One region of the Staphylococcus sp. GW823-FHT05F06 genome, then DNA from elsewhere that is predicted to be linked to it. Evidence: riboswitches for the same ligand, from Rfam matches in the RefSeq annotation. Region 1 holds a riboswitch; the other holds the start of a gene.

Region 1 (7,627 bases):
ATAATTGTTTAACACGTTTCATATCACTTTTAGAAACTAACTTAGCTTTACGTAATTGACGTTTTTGTTTAGTATTTTTATTTGCGAATAAGTGAGATGTGAAAGCTCTAGAACGTTTTAATTGACCTGAACCAGTTCTTTTAACACGTTTAGCTGCTCCACGGTGAGTTTTCATTTTAGGCATGATTCATTTCCTCCTATAATTTAACGTTTATTTTTCGTTGATAGGCGCTAACATAATAAACATTTGACGCCCTTCCATTTTAGGCTTTTGTTCAACAGTTGCAATATCTTTACATTCATCTGCAAATTTTTCTAACACACGCTGACCAATTTCTTTATGTGTAATCGCACGACCTCTGAAACGAATTGAAACTTTACATTTATCGCCTTTAGATAAGAACTTGCGTCCATTTTTCAACTTAGTTTGGAAATCATGTTCTTCAATAGTTGGGCTTAAACGTAATTCTTTAACGTTAATGACTTTTTGTTTCTTCTTCATTTCTTTTTCTTTTTTCTGCTGTTCGAATTTATATTTACCATAATCCATTATTCTCGCAACAGGTGGTTTTGCATTTGGTGCTACAACAACTAAATCTAAATCCACACGTTCAGCCATTTCTAAAGCTTCACGTTTAGATTTAACACCAATTTGTTCACCATCTTGGCCTATTAAGCGTAGTTCTTTTGCACGAATTTTCTCATTAATTTGAGTTTGATCTTTTGCTATGGTTGACACCTCCCAGAATTTTACGAAATTGTTCCAAGCAAAAAGAAGAGCGAGTATAACTACCCGCTCTTCTTAGACACAATAAATGTGTAACATGATTGACCTGCCAACTGCTTCAGCGTCGCCACAGGTGAGAAGCGGGTGCTTCTACTTGGTTCGTTTCGTATTCAACGTTAATAATCATATCAATATTTATTGTTTAAGTCAAACTATTTTTTAATTATTTTTATGGTGTCTTACTTCTTCCATCGAAACATCTTGCCTTAAGTCAACTTTGTTTAGAGGAATCTTTTTAGTTTTATATCTAAATTTATGATAAAAGAAGAAAATTAAGAATACAGGTATTCCCATGTAAGTTATAAAAAATCTATTCATATCAAAGTTACCTGTTTTAATAAAATCTACATCTTGTCCAATGATAACTATTACACATAAAATACCTGCAAAAATCGGACCAAATGGGAATAACTTCGCTTTATATTTTAATTTTGATTTATCATAATTTTGTTTATCAAATGCGCGTCTAAATCTAAAGTGACTGATTGCTATACCAACCCAAGCAATAAAACCAGTCATTCCGCTAGCAGCTACAATGTATTCATATGCATCTCCACTTAAATGTTGCAATGCGAAAATAAGAATGACTAGTACTCCAGTTGCAATTAGAGATACATAAGGTACGCCACTTTTATTTGTTTTTCCAAAAGAATTATAAGCTAATTTATCTTTACTCATCGAATATAACATTCTTGTTGAAGCATACATTCCTGAGTTACCTGCTGATAATACACTTGTTAATATAACAGCATTCATAAATGAAGCAGCAAAAGCTAATCCAGCATTCTTAAATACTAATGTAAAAGGTGAAGTAGCTATACTATCACCACCGCCCATTAATGCCTTACTATCATATGGAATCAACATACCAATAATGAAAATAGCTAGAATGTAAAATAAAAGTATACGCCAAAATACTTGTTTAATCGCTTTTGGAACTGCTCTTTCTGGATTTTCAGATTCACCTGCTGTAATACCAATAAGTTCAGTTCCTTGGAATGAGAAGCCTGCGACTAGAAATACACCAAGAATTGATAGCAAGCTACCTCCTAAATTCCCACCTAGTATTGGCCCATCTCCTTTTGTAAACGTATCAAATCCTACAAATTCTCCACCCATAATCCCTAAAATAGTTAAGATACCAATTCCTATAAATATGATGACTGTAACTACTTTGATAAGTGCGAACCAATATTCACTCTCTCCATATACTCTAACGGATAAAGAATTAAGCGCGAAAATAATAATAAGGAAAATACAACTCCAGACCCAAGCTGGTATACCTTGCATAGGGGACCAATATTGTATAACTTGCGCTGCAATAGTAACATCAGCTGCTACTGTTATCACCCAGTTGAACCAATAATTCCATCCTAAAGCAAAACCTAGTGAAGGATCGACAAAGCGTGTAGCATAAGTACTAAATGAACCTGACACAGGCAAATATGTCGCCATCTCCCCTAACGACGTCATTAGAAAGAACACCATCGCTCCAATAACTGCATAGGCAATCAAAGCACCCAATGCACCTGCGTCATGTATAGCTCCACCAGAAGTCATGAATAGACCAGTTCCTATACATCCCCCAATGGCAATCATTGAAATATGTCTATCTTTTAATCCTCTTTGAACACCGTCATTTTGTTTATTATTCTTTTTCATATAAGCTCCCTTTCCTTCATAAGTAGAGGCTAACTTGTTACCACATCAATGCATATCATTGTTGTAGATAAATTTGGTATAGATGATATAAAAGTAAAATAATATTAATATCATTTTACTTTTATATCACTTGTCTTTATATCTGTATCAATAATGTAAAAAGTGGTTACATACCTTTAAGATATGCAACCACTAATGTTTATCTATATAAGGTAGCACATCACATAAAGTGACAGTACAACTTCTATTCGAAAGTTGTCCCAACAATGCTAATTTATGGAAATAACATCATTTCGGCATTATTACCTTTCACTTATTCAACACATGTCCCATACGACTTCTGATAAGTTAGTCATTAATAATGCAACCTCTAACTCTATTTATTATATTAATTTGTAATATACATGATATACTTTATATTTTCAAGTTTATCTATGCTTTTTCAAACGGATTTCATCAATAACATTCCAAATAAATTCATCTTTTTCAACTGATTCTTGTTTTTCAGAACCATATTTTCTTACATTTACTTCTTGATTCTCTACTTCTTGGTCACCTACAACAATCTGATAAGGTATTTTTTTCATTTGAGCTTCACGAATTTTATATCCCATTTTTTCATTACGGTCATCAATTTCAACGCGGACACCTTGCGATTTTAGTTCATCTTGTAAAAGTCTTGCATAATCATAATGTAAATCTATATTTACAGGAATAATTTCAACTTGCATAGGCGCCAACCAAGTTGGAAATGCACCTTTTGTTTCTTCTGTTAAAAATGCAACAAAACGTTCCATAGTAGAAACTACACCACGGTGTATAACTACAGGACGATGTTGTTCTCCATCTTGACCAATGTACGTTAAGTCAAAACGTTCTGGTAAAAGAAAATCAAGTTGTGCTGTTGATAGAGTTTCTTCTTTTCCCATAGCTGTTTTTACTTGAACATCTAACTTAGGTCCATAGAATGCTGCCTCACCAATAGCTTCTTCATAAGTTAAACCTAATTCATCTGATGCTTCTTTAAGCATGGATTCAGCTTTTTCCCACATTTCATCATCATCAAAGTACTTATGCTTATCTTCAGGATCTCTATAACTCAATCTGAAGCGATAATCTTCAAAACCAAAATCTTTGTACACATCTTGAATCATATTAACTACACGTTTAAATTCTTCTTTAATTTGATCAGGTCTAACGAAAATATGGGAATCATTCAATGTCATTCCTCGAACACGTTGTAAACCTGATACTGCACCACTTGCTTCGTAACGATGCATAGTACCCAATTCAGCAATACGTATAGGTAATTCGCGATAAGAATGAGGTTTGTTTTTATAAATCATCATATGATGTGGACAGTTCATTGGTCTTAAGACCATTGCTTCGTCTTCATCTAACTTCATTGCTGGGAACATATCTTCTTGATAATGATCCCAGTGACCAGATGTTTTATATAAATCAACATTGGCTAATACTGGTGTGTAAACATGATCGTATCCCATACTTACTTCTTTATCGACAATATAACGTTCTATTTCCCTACGTATTGTAGCACCATTTGGTAACCATAATGGTAAACCAGCACCAACGAGTTGATTGTTTGTAAACAATTCTAAATCTTTACCAATTTTACGATGATCACGCTCACGACGTTCTTCCAACATTTTTAGATGTGCTTTCAAATCTTTTTTGTCAAAGAATGCTGTACCATAAATTCGTTGTAACATTTTATTATCACTATTTCCACGCCAATAAGCACCAGCTGTAGATAATAGTTTGAACTCTTTAATTTTAGAAGTAGAAGGTACGTGTACACCTCGACATAAATCAGTAAATTCACCTTGAGTATAAAGTGTTACACTCTCATCTTCAGGAATTGCATCAATAAGTTCTAATTTATAAGGGTCATCCTTGAAGAAGTCTTTTGCTTTTTCTTTACTAACTACTTCTCTTACAATTTTATGATTTTCGTTCACAATTTGTTTCATTGTTTTCTCAATTTTATCAAAATCATCCGATGAAACCTTATCATCCATATCAAAATCATAATAGAATCCGCCTTCTATTACAGGTCCAACTCCAAATTTAACGTCTCCGTATAAACGTTTTAATGCTTGTGCCATTAAATGAGCTGTTGAATGACGAAGTACTTCTAACGCTTCTTCACTCCCAGGAGTAATAATTTCAATAGCTCCATCTTGTTCTAAAGGGCGTGTTAAATCTACAAGTTGACCATTGAATTTTCCCGCAACTGCTTTTTTTCTTAATCCTGGACTAATTGATTGAGCGATGTCTTCTGTAGTAGTCCCTTTATCAAATTCTTTTGTATTACCATCTGGAAATTGAATATTAATTTGATTCATATTTTTTCCTCCTATTTAATAAAACATCTGATCGTTGGCTTATTGAATAAATTAACTTTACTGAGCATAAAAAAACTCGTCCCTAGCAAGGGACGAGTTTGTCGTGGTACCACCCTAGTTAAGTATATGAAAAGCATACGTGACCAGTCATATACTATACTTTACATAAGATAACGGTCTTGAGCCGGATATTCATTACAAATATCAATATTAACGAAGTAGTAATAATTTAATGTGTTAGCCATATTCTCATCAATTAATGACTTTCTGTGTAACAGAGATTAAATTATCGTATCTTCAATAGTTTCAACGATTAAGATTTATCTCTATTATACACCACATACTATAAAATTCAATTGTTTCTAAAATTTTTACCAGTCAAATAATAAGGTGTCGATAAAGTCTTAATTCTTTCAATAATTCGTGCTGCTTTAGTCTTTTCAGTGCCATCTCTAGTTATTGAAAGATGATGCTCAAGCTCACTATAATTAAAGTTAGAACTAAAAAATGTAGGAAGTTCATGTACCATTCTATAATGTAATAAAGGACCAATCACTTCATCTCTTACCCACGGTGTGACTTCTTCTGCGCCAATATCATCTAACATCAAAATATTAGCTTCTCGCACACGTTGTAATTTTTTCTCAAAACTACCGTCTTTAAAGCCACCTTTTAAAGTGCGAATAAATTCTGGTAAATATACAATTGTTGATGAAATCTTTTGCGATTTAAGTTGATTTGCAATAGCACCCAATATGAATGATTTTCCTGTACCAAAAGGACCATATAAATATAACCCCTTTACTTTTTCATCGTTAGTAATTGCTGTACAGATTTGATCAGCTGCCATTGCTACATCAAGTCTCTCTCGATTATTCATATAAATATCTTTGAGCTTTGCATGAAGTGTATCTCTTTGCATATGGTGAGATGTAATAAGTTGTGAATCAAATCGTTCCTCATCATGTTTAATTTTACACGGGCAAGGTAGATATCTAATTTTGATTCTTTCATTTTCAATATATAGTTCAGGAACATGTCCTTTTACAAAATTCGGACAATCATCATAGCGATGTCCATCATAAACTTTTTGTTGATCTTTATACTCTTGAAGAACATTTAAATCTTCGTCTATCATCTCATTAGTTATATTACTACGATTTTTCTCAAGAAAATGTTTAACGTCAGTATCATTGATTACATTTTGTTTTATTTTTTGTATACGTTTATCTAGATTTTGAGAATCGCCCATGATATTTCTGAAACTTTTCATTAGTTATCTTCCTCCTTCCACTTTTGATTTAACTTTTCAAGAAATGCTTGTCGATCTTCTTCGAGAGTGTCATCATTTATTTCTTTATTTTCTTCTTGATCGTCCCTATTTTGAAGCCATTTAGGTGTCTTTTCTTTGGATAAAAATTGATTTTGTCTTCCACGATTGTTCTGTCGTTTATCATTAGAATGTGTTTCGTAATTTTTAGGTTGATTAACTTGTAATGCATATTCATATGCTTGTTTGGCATTTGAAATACCAATTTTCTTCCAGTTGGAAGCAATTTCAAAAATATAAGATTTTGGCAACTTCATATCTTCTTTTAACATAACAAACTGTAAAAGTATATTGATTACACCAAAATTCATTTTTTCACGGTTAATCAATTCTTCTATCATACTTTTTTGCGACTGTGTAGGTTCCGAATCAGACCAACTTGCTAACATATCAATCGGACTTGTTTCATCTAGCAGTTGTAACCAATCATTTGTTGTATCTTCCGCTTGTCGATCTTTTTTTTCATCGTTAATTTTATTTGTTTGATGCTCTAATTTTGGTAATTGATTATCATGTTCAATCAGGTAATAAGTTCTAGCTTTCTTACGCATTTCTTCAAAAGATAATTGTTGTGCACTGGTAATGGAACTTAATATAACATTTTTCATACCATCTTCAGTAATTCCATAAAGTGTCGCAAGTTGTATAATCAAATTCTTAGCTTCTTTATCGATAATTTCATTACTAATAAAATGATGGTTCAACATCTGTCTCAACATTTCAAAATCAAAAGTTTCATTAGATAAATCTATACCATCATAGTGTTTGATTTGCTTTAAATTAATTTGATCAGAAACATTGACCTTTTTAGGTACGTTGAATACTTCTGTAAATTTTCTAGTTGTCTGTTGATATTTGCTTAAATCTTTCTCATCTTTTTCGAAATAAGATTTAAGTGCTTGATAACGTTTTTTATCAACCTCACTAAATAAAAATACTGATAACATAGGATCATTAAAAAATTGATAGGCTGTTGGAGGCTGAATTAACTCATAAACAAAGTGAGAGTACTTTTCTTCATGCCTTACAAATGTTTTAATCAATCCAATAGCCTCTAAATTGTCCATTTGCTCCCTGAAATCTAATAAGTTAATTTTTAGTTCATTCATGAATATATAATGCGTTAACCCGAGTTGTTGACTTTCATCTATGAATTGACTCATAAAATGATAGAGTCCAATTGATTCAACTCCGATTAAAGGGGTGAATAGTCGATTTAAAATATCTAAATGTTGTGAGGTGAATTCGAAATGTGTAATCACCTCAAATCCATCTTGTGGTTTTAGACCATATTCATAGGTTTGTAACCCCATCTATTTATCACTCCGTTTATTATCACTCAAGATACCTTGCATTGACTCTAAGAGTTGATCAACATCTTTGAATTCTTTATATACAGATGCAAATCTTACATAGGAAACTTGGTCAACATGCATTAACAAATTCATAACATGCTCTCCAATTTCTCTAGAAGAAATTTCA
Region 2 (7,627 bases), on a different contig from region 1:
GCTCCTTATCAGCAACATGACTAGATAATCCTTTTAAAAAGAAGCGATATTCAGTGGCACTTGCAGTGATTTCTTCATCTCGAATTACAATTTTACCTTCTTTTTCAAACGGATTAACGTGAAAACCAAACACCGCTTCAATAGGGTACTTGTCAAAAGCGCCAGCTTTGATTAAACGATTAGCTCCTCCACCGGTTTCTTCGGCAGGTTGAAATATAAACACTACATTATGAGGTAATTCAGATTTGTCATACAATGCTTTACACCTTTTAACAAAAAGCATAAGTGCTGTCGTATGACCATCATGACCACACGCGTGCATGACATTATCATTCTTACTTTTAAAATCAATATCATTTTCTTCATAAATTGGTAACGCGTCTATATCTGCTCTGAATGCAATAGTGTGGTGACTATTACCTTCCAAATAAGCAATAACACCAGTTTTAAGTGGTCGGTCGTAAGGTACGCCTAAATCCTCTAAAAATGATGTTATATACGATGTCGTTTCAAATTCATGTAAACTTAATTCTGGATACTGATGTAAATGTCTTCTGTGCAATGTAACGAATTCTAACTCGTTCATAAAATTATCCATCCCTTATATAACTATTTCTTTAATATTTCAATGTGTATCATTCTATAATAAAAAGGCGAAATTAATGATTAATGCATCATATATAAATTAATCATTGGATTCCACCTTGAACATATTTTTTTATCTACACAATTATTCTATGTCGTTATTCATTATTTAATTTACGCAGTGCAGACACAATCTCACGTTTTGAGTCTTGAACTTCTGAAGTTTGTTTAATTACTTTAGCAGGCGTACCAGCAACTACAGCTCCAGCTGGCACATCTTGAGTTACAATAGCTCCAGCTGCTACAATAGCACCTGCACCAACGCGTACACCTTCAAGAATAACAGCATTTGCTCCAATTAAAACATTGTCTTCAATGACAACTGGGGAAGCACTTGGAGGTTCAATGACACCAGCTAAAACAGCACCTGCACCAACATGAACATTTTTTCCTGTTGTAGCTCGTCCACCAAGTGTTGCGTTCATGTCTATCATTGTTCCTTCTCCTACAATAGCTCCAATATTAATCGTAGCACCCATCATAACCACAGCACCATCTTCAATGATTGCTTGCTCACGAATAAACGCACCTGGCTCAATACGAGCATTTGTGTTTGTTAAATCTTTAAGCGGTATAGCTGAATTACGACGATCCATCTCAATTTCTAATTCAGTGATTAATGAATGATTTTGTTGATAAAATTGTTTCCATTCATCTGCTTCACAGAAAATTACTTTTGAATGTTCAGAGCCAAAAACTTTAAAAGATTCTGGGAATGTGACATTTTCAAAATGACCATTTACATAAACTTTGAGTGGTGTTGATTTCTTAGCATCACTAATATATTGAATGATTTCTTGAGCTGATAAATGTTGTACCATAAGTTGAATAACTCCTTTGATTTATAGATTATTAAAAGTATAAAAACCTGGGTTTTTGTGAATTAATTTTTCTGCAGCGCCAATGGCACCATTTGCAAAGATATCTTTTGATTGTGCTTTATGTGAGATAGTAATTGTTTCATCAGTACCTGCAAATAATATGTCATGTTCCCCGACAATCGTACCACCACGAACAGCATGTATACCTATCTCATCATGAGTTCTCTTCTCAGTTTTTTCGTGTCTATCATAAACAGGTGAGACATTGTCACGTAATTCTTTAATGACATCATACAATTTAACTAATGTGCCACTAGGAGCATCGACTTTTTTATTATGATGCGCTTCTGTTAGTTCGATATCGAAATCTTGTAGTAGGGGAACTGCAGTTTCTAATATTTTAGTTAATGCATGGACACCGTAACTCATATTTGCACTAAAAAATACAGGTGTTCTTTGACTTAGCGTTTCCAATTTTTGTATTAACGTTTCTTTTTCACCTGTAGTTGCTATGACAAGAGGCAAATTGAATTGTTCTTCTAATAGAGGAAAGAGCAATTCAGGATTTGAAAAGTCAATAGCAACATCAGCTTCTTTACATTCACTAATGTGTTGATATTGTGAATAAGGTGTCGACGCTTTTGAAGTTCTATCTATAACTCCAACAATTTCATGACCTTTATCTTCAGCTAATCGTGCAACTCTTTGATTCATTGCACCATATCCAATTAATAGTATGTTCATTATTGTTCACCTGCTTTAAATTGTTCAAATGCTCGTTCAACTTGTTTACATTGTGCTTCTTCTAAAGGCACTAATGGTAATCTCACTTCGTAGTGACCATAACCCAAATATGCGGTAAGAACTTTAATAGGTATTGGGTTAACGTCAAGTGACAACGCTTCTAACAATTTCTCGATAGGTTTAAAGTAATTAGTAATATCGGTTTCATTTTGTCTTTGGTCATATAAATATTGAAATTCTTGTGGAATTACATTCGCAATTACAGAGATGACACCATTACCTCCACGTTGATAGAACTTCACAACATTGTCGTCATTCCCACTATATAATGCAAATTCATTTGTATTAATACGTTGTTTTACTTGATCAAAATAATCAAAATCATTTGTCGCATCTTTTAAAGCAACGATATATGGATTATGACTGAGAATTCCAACTGTTTCTGGTTCTATCGTCATATTTGTTCGTGATGGCACATTGTAAAGAATTACTGGTAATTTCACTTCATTTGCGATTGTCTCAAAATGTTGAATTAAACCACGTTGATTCGTTTTGTTGTAGTAGGGCGTAATCAACATGACTGCATCTGCACCAATTTCTTTAGCACGTATTGAAGCTTGAATTGATTTATACGTATTATTAGTGCCAGTACCCGCAATAACAGGAACGCTATGATTCACGAGTTTAACTACTGTCGCCAATACTTTCTCTTTTTCTTCGTCACTTAATGTAGGACTTTCTGCTGTAGTGCCATTCACTATAATTGCTTGAATATTGTTATTTAAAAGAAATTGAACATGTCTTTCTAATGCGTTGAAATCAACCTCATTATTGGTAAAGGGAGTCGCTAATGCTACACCAACGCCTTCAAACATGTGTGTCATATTATCTTGCTCCTTTCAAAGTTAAAATTTGTTCTAACACTTGAACTGCATTTAATGCTGCGCCCTTGAGCAAATTATCAGAGGTACACCATACATGGAACGTATTTTCAAGAGAGTCATCTCGGCGGATACGTCCTACAAATACTTCATCTTTGCCAGTAGAATGAATGGCTAATGGATATTCATTTTTACTTGGATTATCTACAAGAACAACACGTTGATCTTGTGCAAATAATTCTTGTATCTCTTTAACTGTAGTGTCTTGATTTAAAGTCACATCGATTTCAATACTGTGACTATCTTGTACTGGTACACGTACACATGTGGCAGTCACTTTTAAGTCTTGGTCGTTGAGAATTTTTTTCGTTTCATCAATCATTTTTTGTTCTTCTTTTGTATACCCATTTTCAAGAAAAACATCTATATGTGGTAATACATTATTGTAAATTGGATACGGATATGCTTCAGGTTCTTTTCCATTAGCACCTTCAGCTAAATCTCTTTTACCTTTAACACCAGAACCTGATACGGCTTGATAAGTCGTATAAGCGACACGTTTTAAACCATATGCATCTTGTAAAATTTTAAGAGGTACAACTGATTGAATTGTAGAGCAATTTGGATTAGCAATAATACCACGTGTAAATTGAGGCTCATTCACTTCTGGAACAATTAAATCGACATCTTCAGCCATTCTCCATTGGCTAGAATTATCAATAACAATGGCTCCAGCCGCTTCAAATAGTGGAGCAAAGTGCTCACTTGTGCTACCTCCTGCACTCATTAAAACATAATCAAAATGTTCACTTGCTGCTTCATCAGTTAATTCTTGAACAGTATACAATTGTCCTTGAAATTCAACTTTTTTTCCTGCTGAGCGAGCAGAAGAAAATAATACTAATTCATCAAAAGGTATTTGTTTTCGATCTAGTGTCTCTAACATTTTTGTTCCAACTAATCCGGTTGCTCCGGCTACTGCTAATCTTGTCATAATAAATAGTCACTCCATTCTTAATATTGGTAATTTTTAGAAAATTTATAATAAATATATCATATGAATACTAAATTTCGAAGGCATGATACAATTCTTCTACTGCTTTTTCACCATTTTCTTCGTCTATTACATAAGAAATGCTAATTTCCGATGTCGTCGTTTGATAAAATGGAATATCTGAATTGATAAGTGTCGTAAAAGCTTTTGATGCTACTCCTGACATATCTCTCATACCTGATCCAATTAAAGATATTTTGACATATGCTTCATTAATTTTATAATCAAGTGCTGAAAAGTGTGTTGATAAATTTTCCAGAATTGAAGAAATTTGATGTGCATCACTATCTTTAATTGAAAAAGATAATTGTAAACCTTCTAAATTTACAATTTGAGAAATCATATCAACATTTACAGATTCTTCTTCCAATGCGGTAAACAATTGTGTCAGTAACTGATTATCCGGTAGGGGATAACTTATCGTGACGTGCATCATGTGTGTATCCAATGCGACACCAGTTACTGCTTTTTTCTCTAATAAATCACTTTTAGACATAATCCATGTTCCTTTCACATTTGATAACGTTCTTCCTAAGTAAAGTGGAATATCATAATTCTTAGCTAATTCAACACTTCTCGTTTCAAGTACACCTGCACCAAGCGCGCTCATTTCCATCATTTCCTCATAAGAGACATATTCTAAACGCTTCGCTTCATTATGTATTCTAGGATCTGTTGCATACACACCATCAACGTCAGTGTAAATTTCACAAGGTGTCTGATTACTTGCTGCTAAAGCTACAGCTGTTGTATCAGAACCACCTCGTCCAAGTGTAGTAAGTTCGAAATCTTCATTTATACCTTGAAACCCAGCTACAACTAAAATGTCATGATTTTTAAAAGCCTCATTAAAAATATTAGGATTAATTTCTGCTATTTTACTTTTTAAGTGATGTCCTACAGTCTTAATGCCAGCTTGATAACCTGTCATCGCTTTAGCATTTACACCTATATCATTGAGTACCATAGAAAGGTAAGAAACCGTTTGTTGTTCACCCGTTGTTAATAGCAATGCAAGTTCTTGATCTTTAGGGGTAGAAGTAAGACTTGATACATTATTCATCAATTGATCAGTTGTCTTACCCATAGCACTGACAACAACGATTAATTCTTCACCATCTTCAATGCGTGTTTTAAGCATTTCAGCGATATTTTTTATTTTTTTAAAATCACTGACGGAAGAACCGCCAAATTTTAAAACACTTCTATTCAATTTCAGTCCTCCTATAATTAGAGGAGACATACACAGTATAAAAAAGAACAAGTTCGGAATGCCGAACTTGTTCTACATTTATGTACAAGTGATGCACTCCATTATTTAATAATAATGACAAACTTATAGCTCTTAACCATTAAGTCCAACGATTCATAACTGCTATTATGAATCATTTCGGCATCTCACCCTTTTAACTCTATAATTGTTAGCAGACAAATTATCTAAAGTTTACTCATGATTGATGCGCCTCATCAAAATCTTATTCAATTGATATGTTTTCATTATACATAGACAATATATCTATGTAAACCAATATTTTAGATTTTTTAAAATATACTGAAAATTTAAGGGTGAATTCACACGATAAGTCATTTTTATAAATTTAATACGCTTATTACAAATTAAATAGCTTATCTAGATTTTCTAAGTATTAGTATTTCAAAGTATATATTTTTAATTTTTTCAATGTTAAAAGCTTATAGCTGAGACGATAACAATAATTAATCTAATATTCATACCGAATAAAGATTAAACTTTATATAAACAAAGAGCCCGGGACATTGATAAATATCCCAGACTCTTGTGTAAATGTTAAAACAATTATTAATTATTTTGTAATACACCAATTTCTTGTAAGTATTCCTCATAAGGTACTTCTTTAGAAAGGGCACCAGCTTGATTCAAGTCAATCACTCGATTTGCGATTGTATTAATAAATTCAAAATCATAAGAAGTGAAGATGATAGAACCTTTAAATGATTTTAATCCGTCATTTACAGCAGTGATACTTTCCAAATCTAAATGGTTTGTTGGCTCATCAAGTAAAAGTACGTTAGCACTTGATAACATCATTTTACTTAACATGCAACGTACTTTTTCTCCACCTGAAAGCACGCTTGCTTTTTTCTTAACTTCCTCACCACTAAATAACATGCGACCTAAGAAACCACGTAAAAATGTTTCAGTTTGTTCATCTTCTGGAGCGTATTGACGTAACCATTCAACTAAATTCATATCGACACCATCAAAGAACTCAGAGTTATCTTTAGGGAAGTAACTTAAAGATGTCGTTACACCCCATTTAAATGTACCTTCATCTGGTTCCATTTCTCCAGCTAAAATTTTTAACAATGTTGTTTTAGCAATTTCGCTATCACCAACTAAAATAGCTTTATCATTAGGATTCATAGTGAATGAAACATTGTCTAGTACTTTTTCGCCGTCAATTGTTTTAGAAAGATTTTCTACTGTAAGTAAATCATTTCCAATTTCACGTTCAGGAGTAAATTTCACGTAAGGGTATCTACGAGATGATGGCTGGATATCATCTAATTCAATTTTTTCTAATTGTTTCTTACGACTTGTTGCCTGTTTAGATTTAGAAGCATTTGCTGAGAAGCGTGCGATGAAATCCTGTAACTCTTTCATTTTTTCTTCTTTTTTCTTATTTTGTTCTTGTGCCATTTTTTGTGCTAATTGACTTGATTGATACCAAAAATCATAGTTACCAACATAAAGTTTAATTTTGCCAAAGTCTAAATCAGCAATATGAGTACAAACATTATTTAAGAAGTGACGGTCATGCGAAACGACAATGACAGTATTTTCAAAATTAATTAAAAAGTCTTCTAACCAACTTATTGCTGGTATATCTAAACCATTGGTAGGCTCATCTAGTAAAAGAACGTCAGGATCACCAAATAAACTTTGAGCTAACAATACCTTAACTTTTTGATTATTTTCAAGTTCAGACATATTTTTATCATGTAAGTCAGGTTCTATGCCTAATCCTGATAATAAGTTAGCAGCATCAGCTTCAGCATTCCAACCGTTCATTTCTGCAAATTCTCCTTCAAGTTCTGCAGCGCGAATACCGTCCTCATCGCTGAAATCAGGTTTCATATAAATTTCATCTTTCTCTTTCATCACTTGATACAAACGTTCATGTCCTTTAATCACAACATCTAAAACACGTTCATCTTCATAAGCAAAATGATCTTGTTTTAACACAGCCAAACGCTCATCTTTACCTAGAGATACATGACCAGTCTGTGAATCAATTTCGCCTGATAAAATCTTCAAGAATGTAGATTTCCCAGCACCATTTGCACCAATTAATCCATAACAATTACCCTCTGTAAATTTTATATTTACATCTTCAAATAGTTTACGATCACCAAAACGTAAACTTACATCAGTTACTTGTAACATTCATCTGCTCCTTTTTGGTTATTCTAACGGAAAAATTATATCATATAATAAGTAG

Evidence for each region. Region 1 has a riboswitch for lysine ahead of AC1Q7N_RS01675 (amino acid permease). Riboswitches for the same ligand answer to the same signal wherever they lie in the genome.
Region 2: another riboswitch for lysine. It lies ahead of AC1Q7N_RS00260 (aspartate kinase); the one in region 1 lies ahead of AC1Q7N_RS01675 (amino acid permease).

Annotation. Positions count from the first base shown of each region.
Region 1 covers NZ_JBXAHW010000002.1:31,716-39,342, reverse strand. Annotated here, with positions in the region: gene rpmI (50S ribosomal protein L35) at 1-184, opposite strand, end outside; gene infC (translation initiation factor IF-3) at 212-739, opposite strand; ribosomal protein L20 leader region at 766-889, opposite strand; gene AC1Q7N_RS01675 (amino acid permease) at 947-2,449, opposite strand; lysine riboswitch at 2,655-2,830, opposite strand; gene thrS (threonine--tRNA ligase) at 2,878-4,815, opposite strand; gene dnaI (primosomal protein DnaI) at 5,168-6,088, opposite strand; gene dnaB (replicative helicase loading/DNA remodeling protein DnaB) at 6,088-7,458, opposite strand; gene nrdR (transcriptional regulator NrdR) at 7,459-7,627, opposite strand, start outside.
Region 2 covers NZ_JBXAHW010000001.1:43,693-51,319, forward strand. Annotated here, with positions in the region: gene AC1Q7N_RS00235 (amidohydrolase) at 1-586, opposite strand, end outside; gene dapD (2,3,4,5-tetrahydropyridine-2,6-dicarboxylate N-acetyltransferase) at 744-1,466, opposite strand; gene dapB (4-hydroxy-tetrahydrodipicolinate reductase) at 1,488-2,210, opposite strand; gene dapA (4-hydroxy-tetrahydrodipicolinate synthase) at 2,210-3,094, opposite strand; gene AC1Q7N_RS00255 (aspartate-semialdehyde dehydrogenase) at 3,096-4,085, opposite strand; gene AC1Q7N_RS00260 (aspartate kinase) at 4,156-5,388, opposite strand; lysine riboswitch at 5,442-5,621, opposite strand; gene AC1Q7N_RS00265 (ABC-F family ATP-binding cassette domain-containing protein) at 5,965-7,572, opposite strand.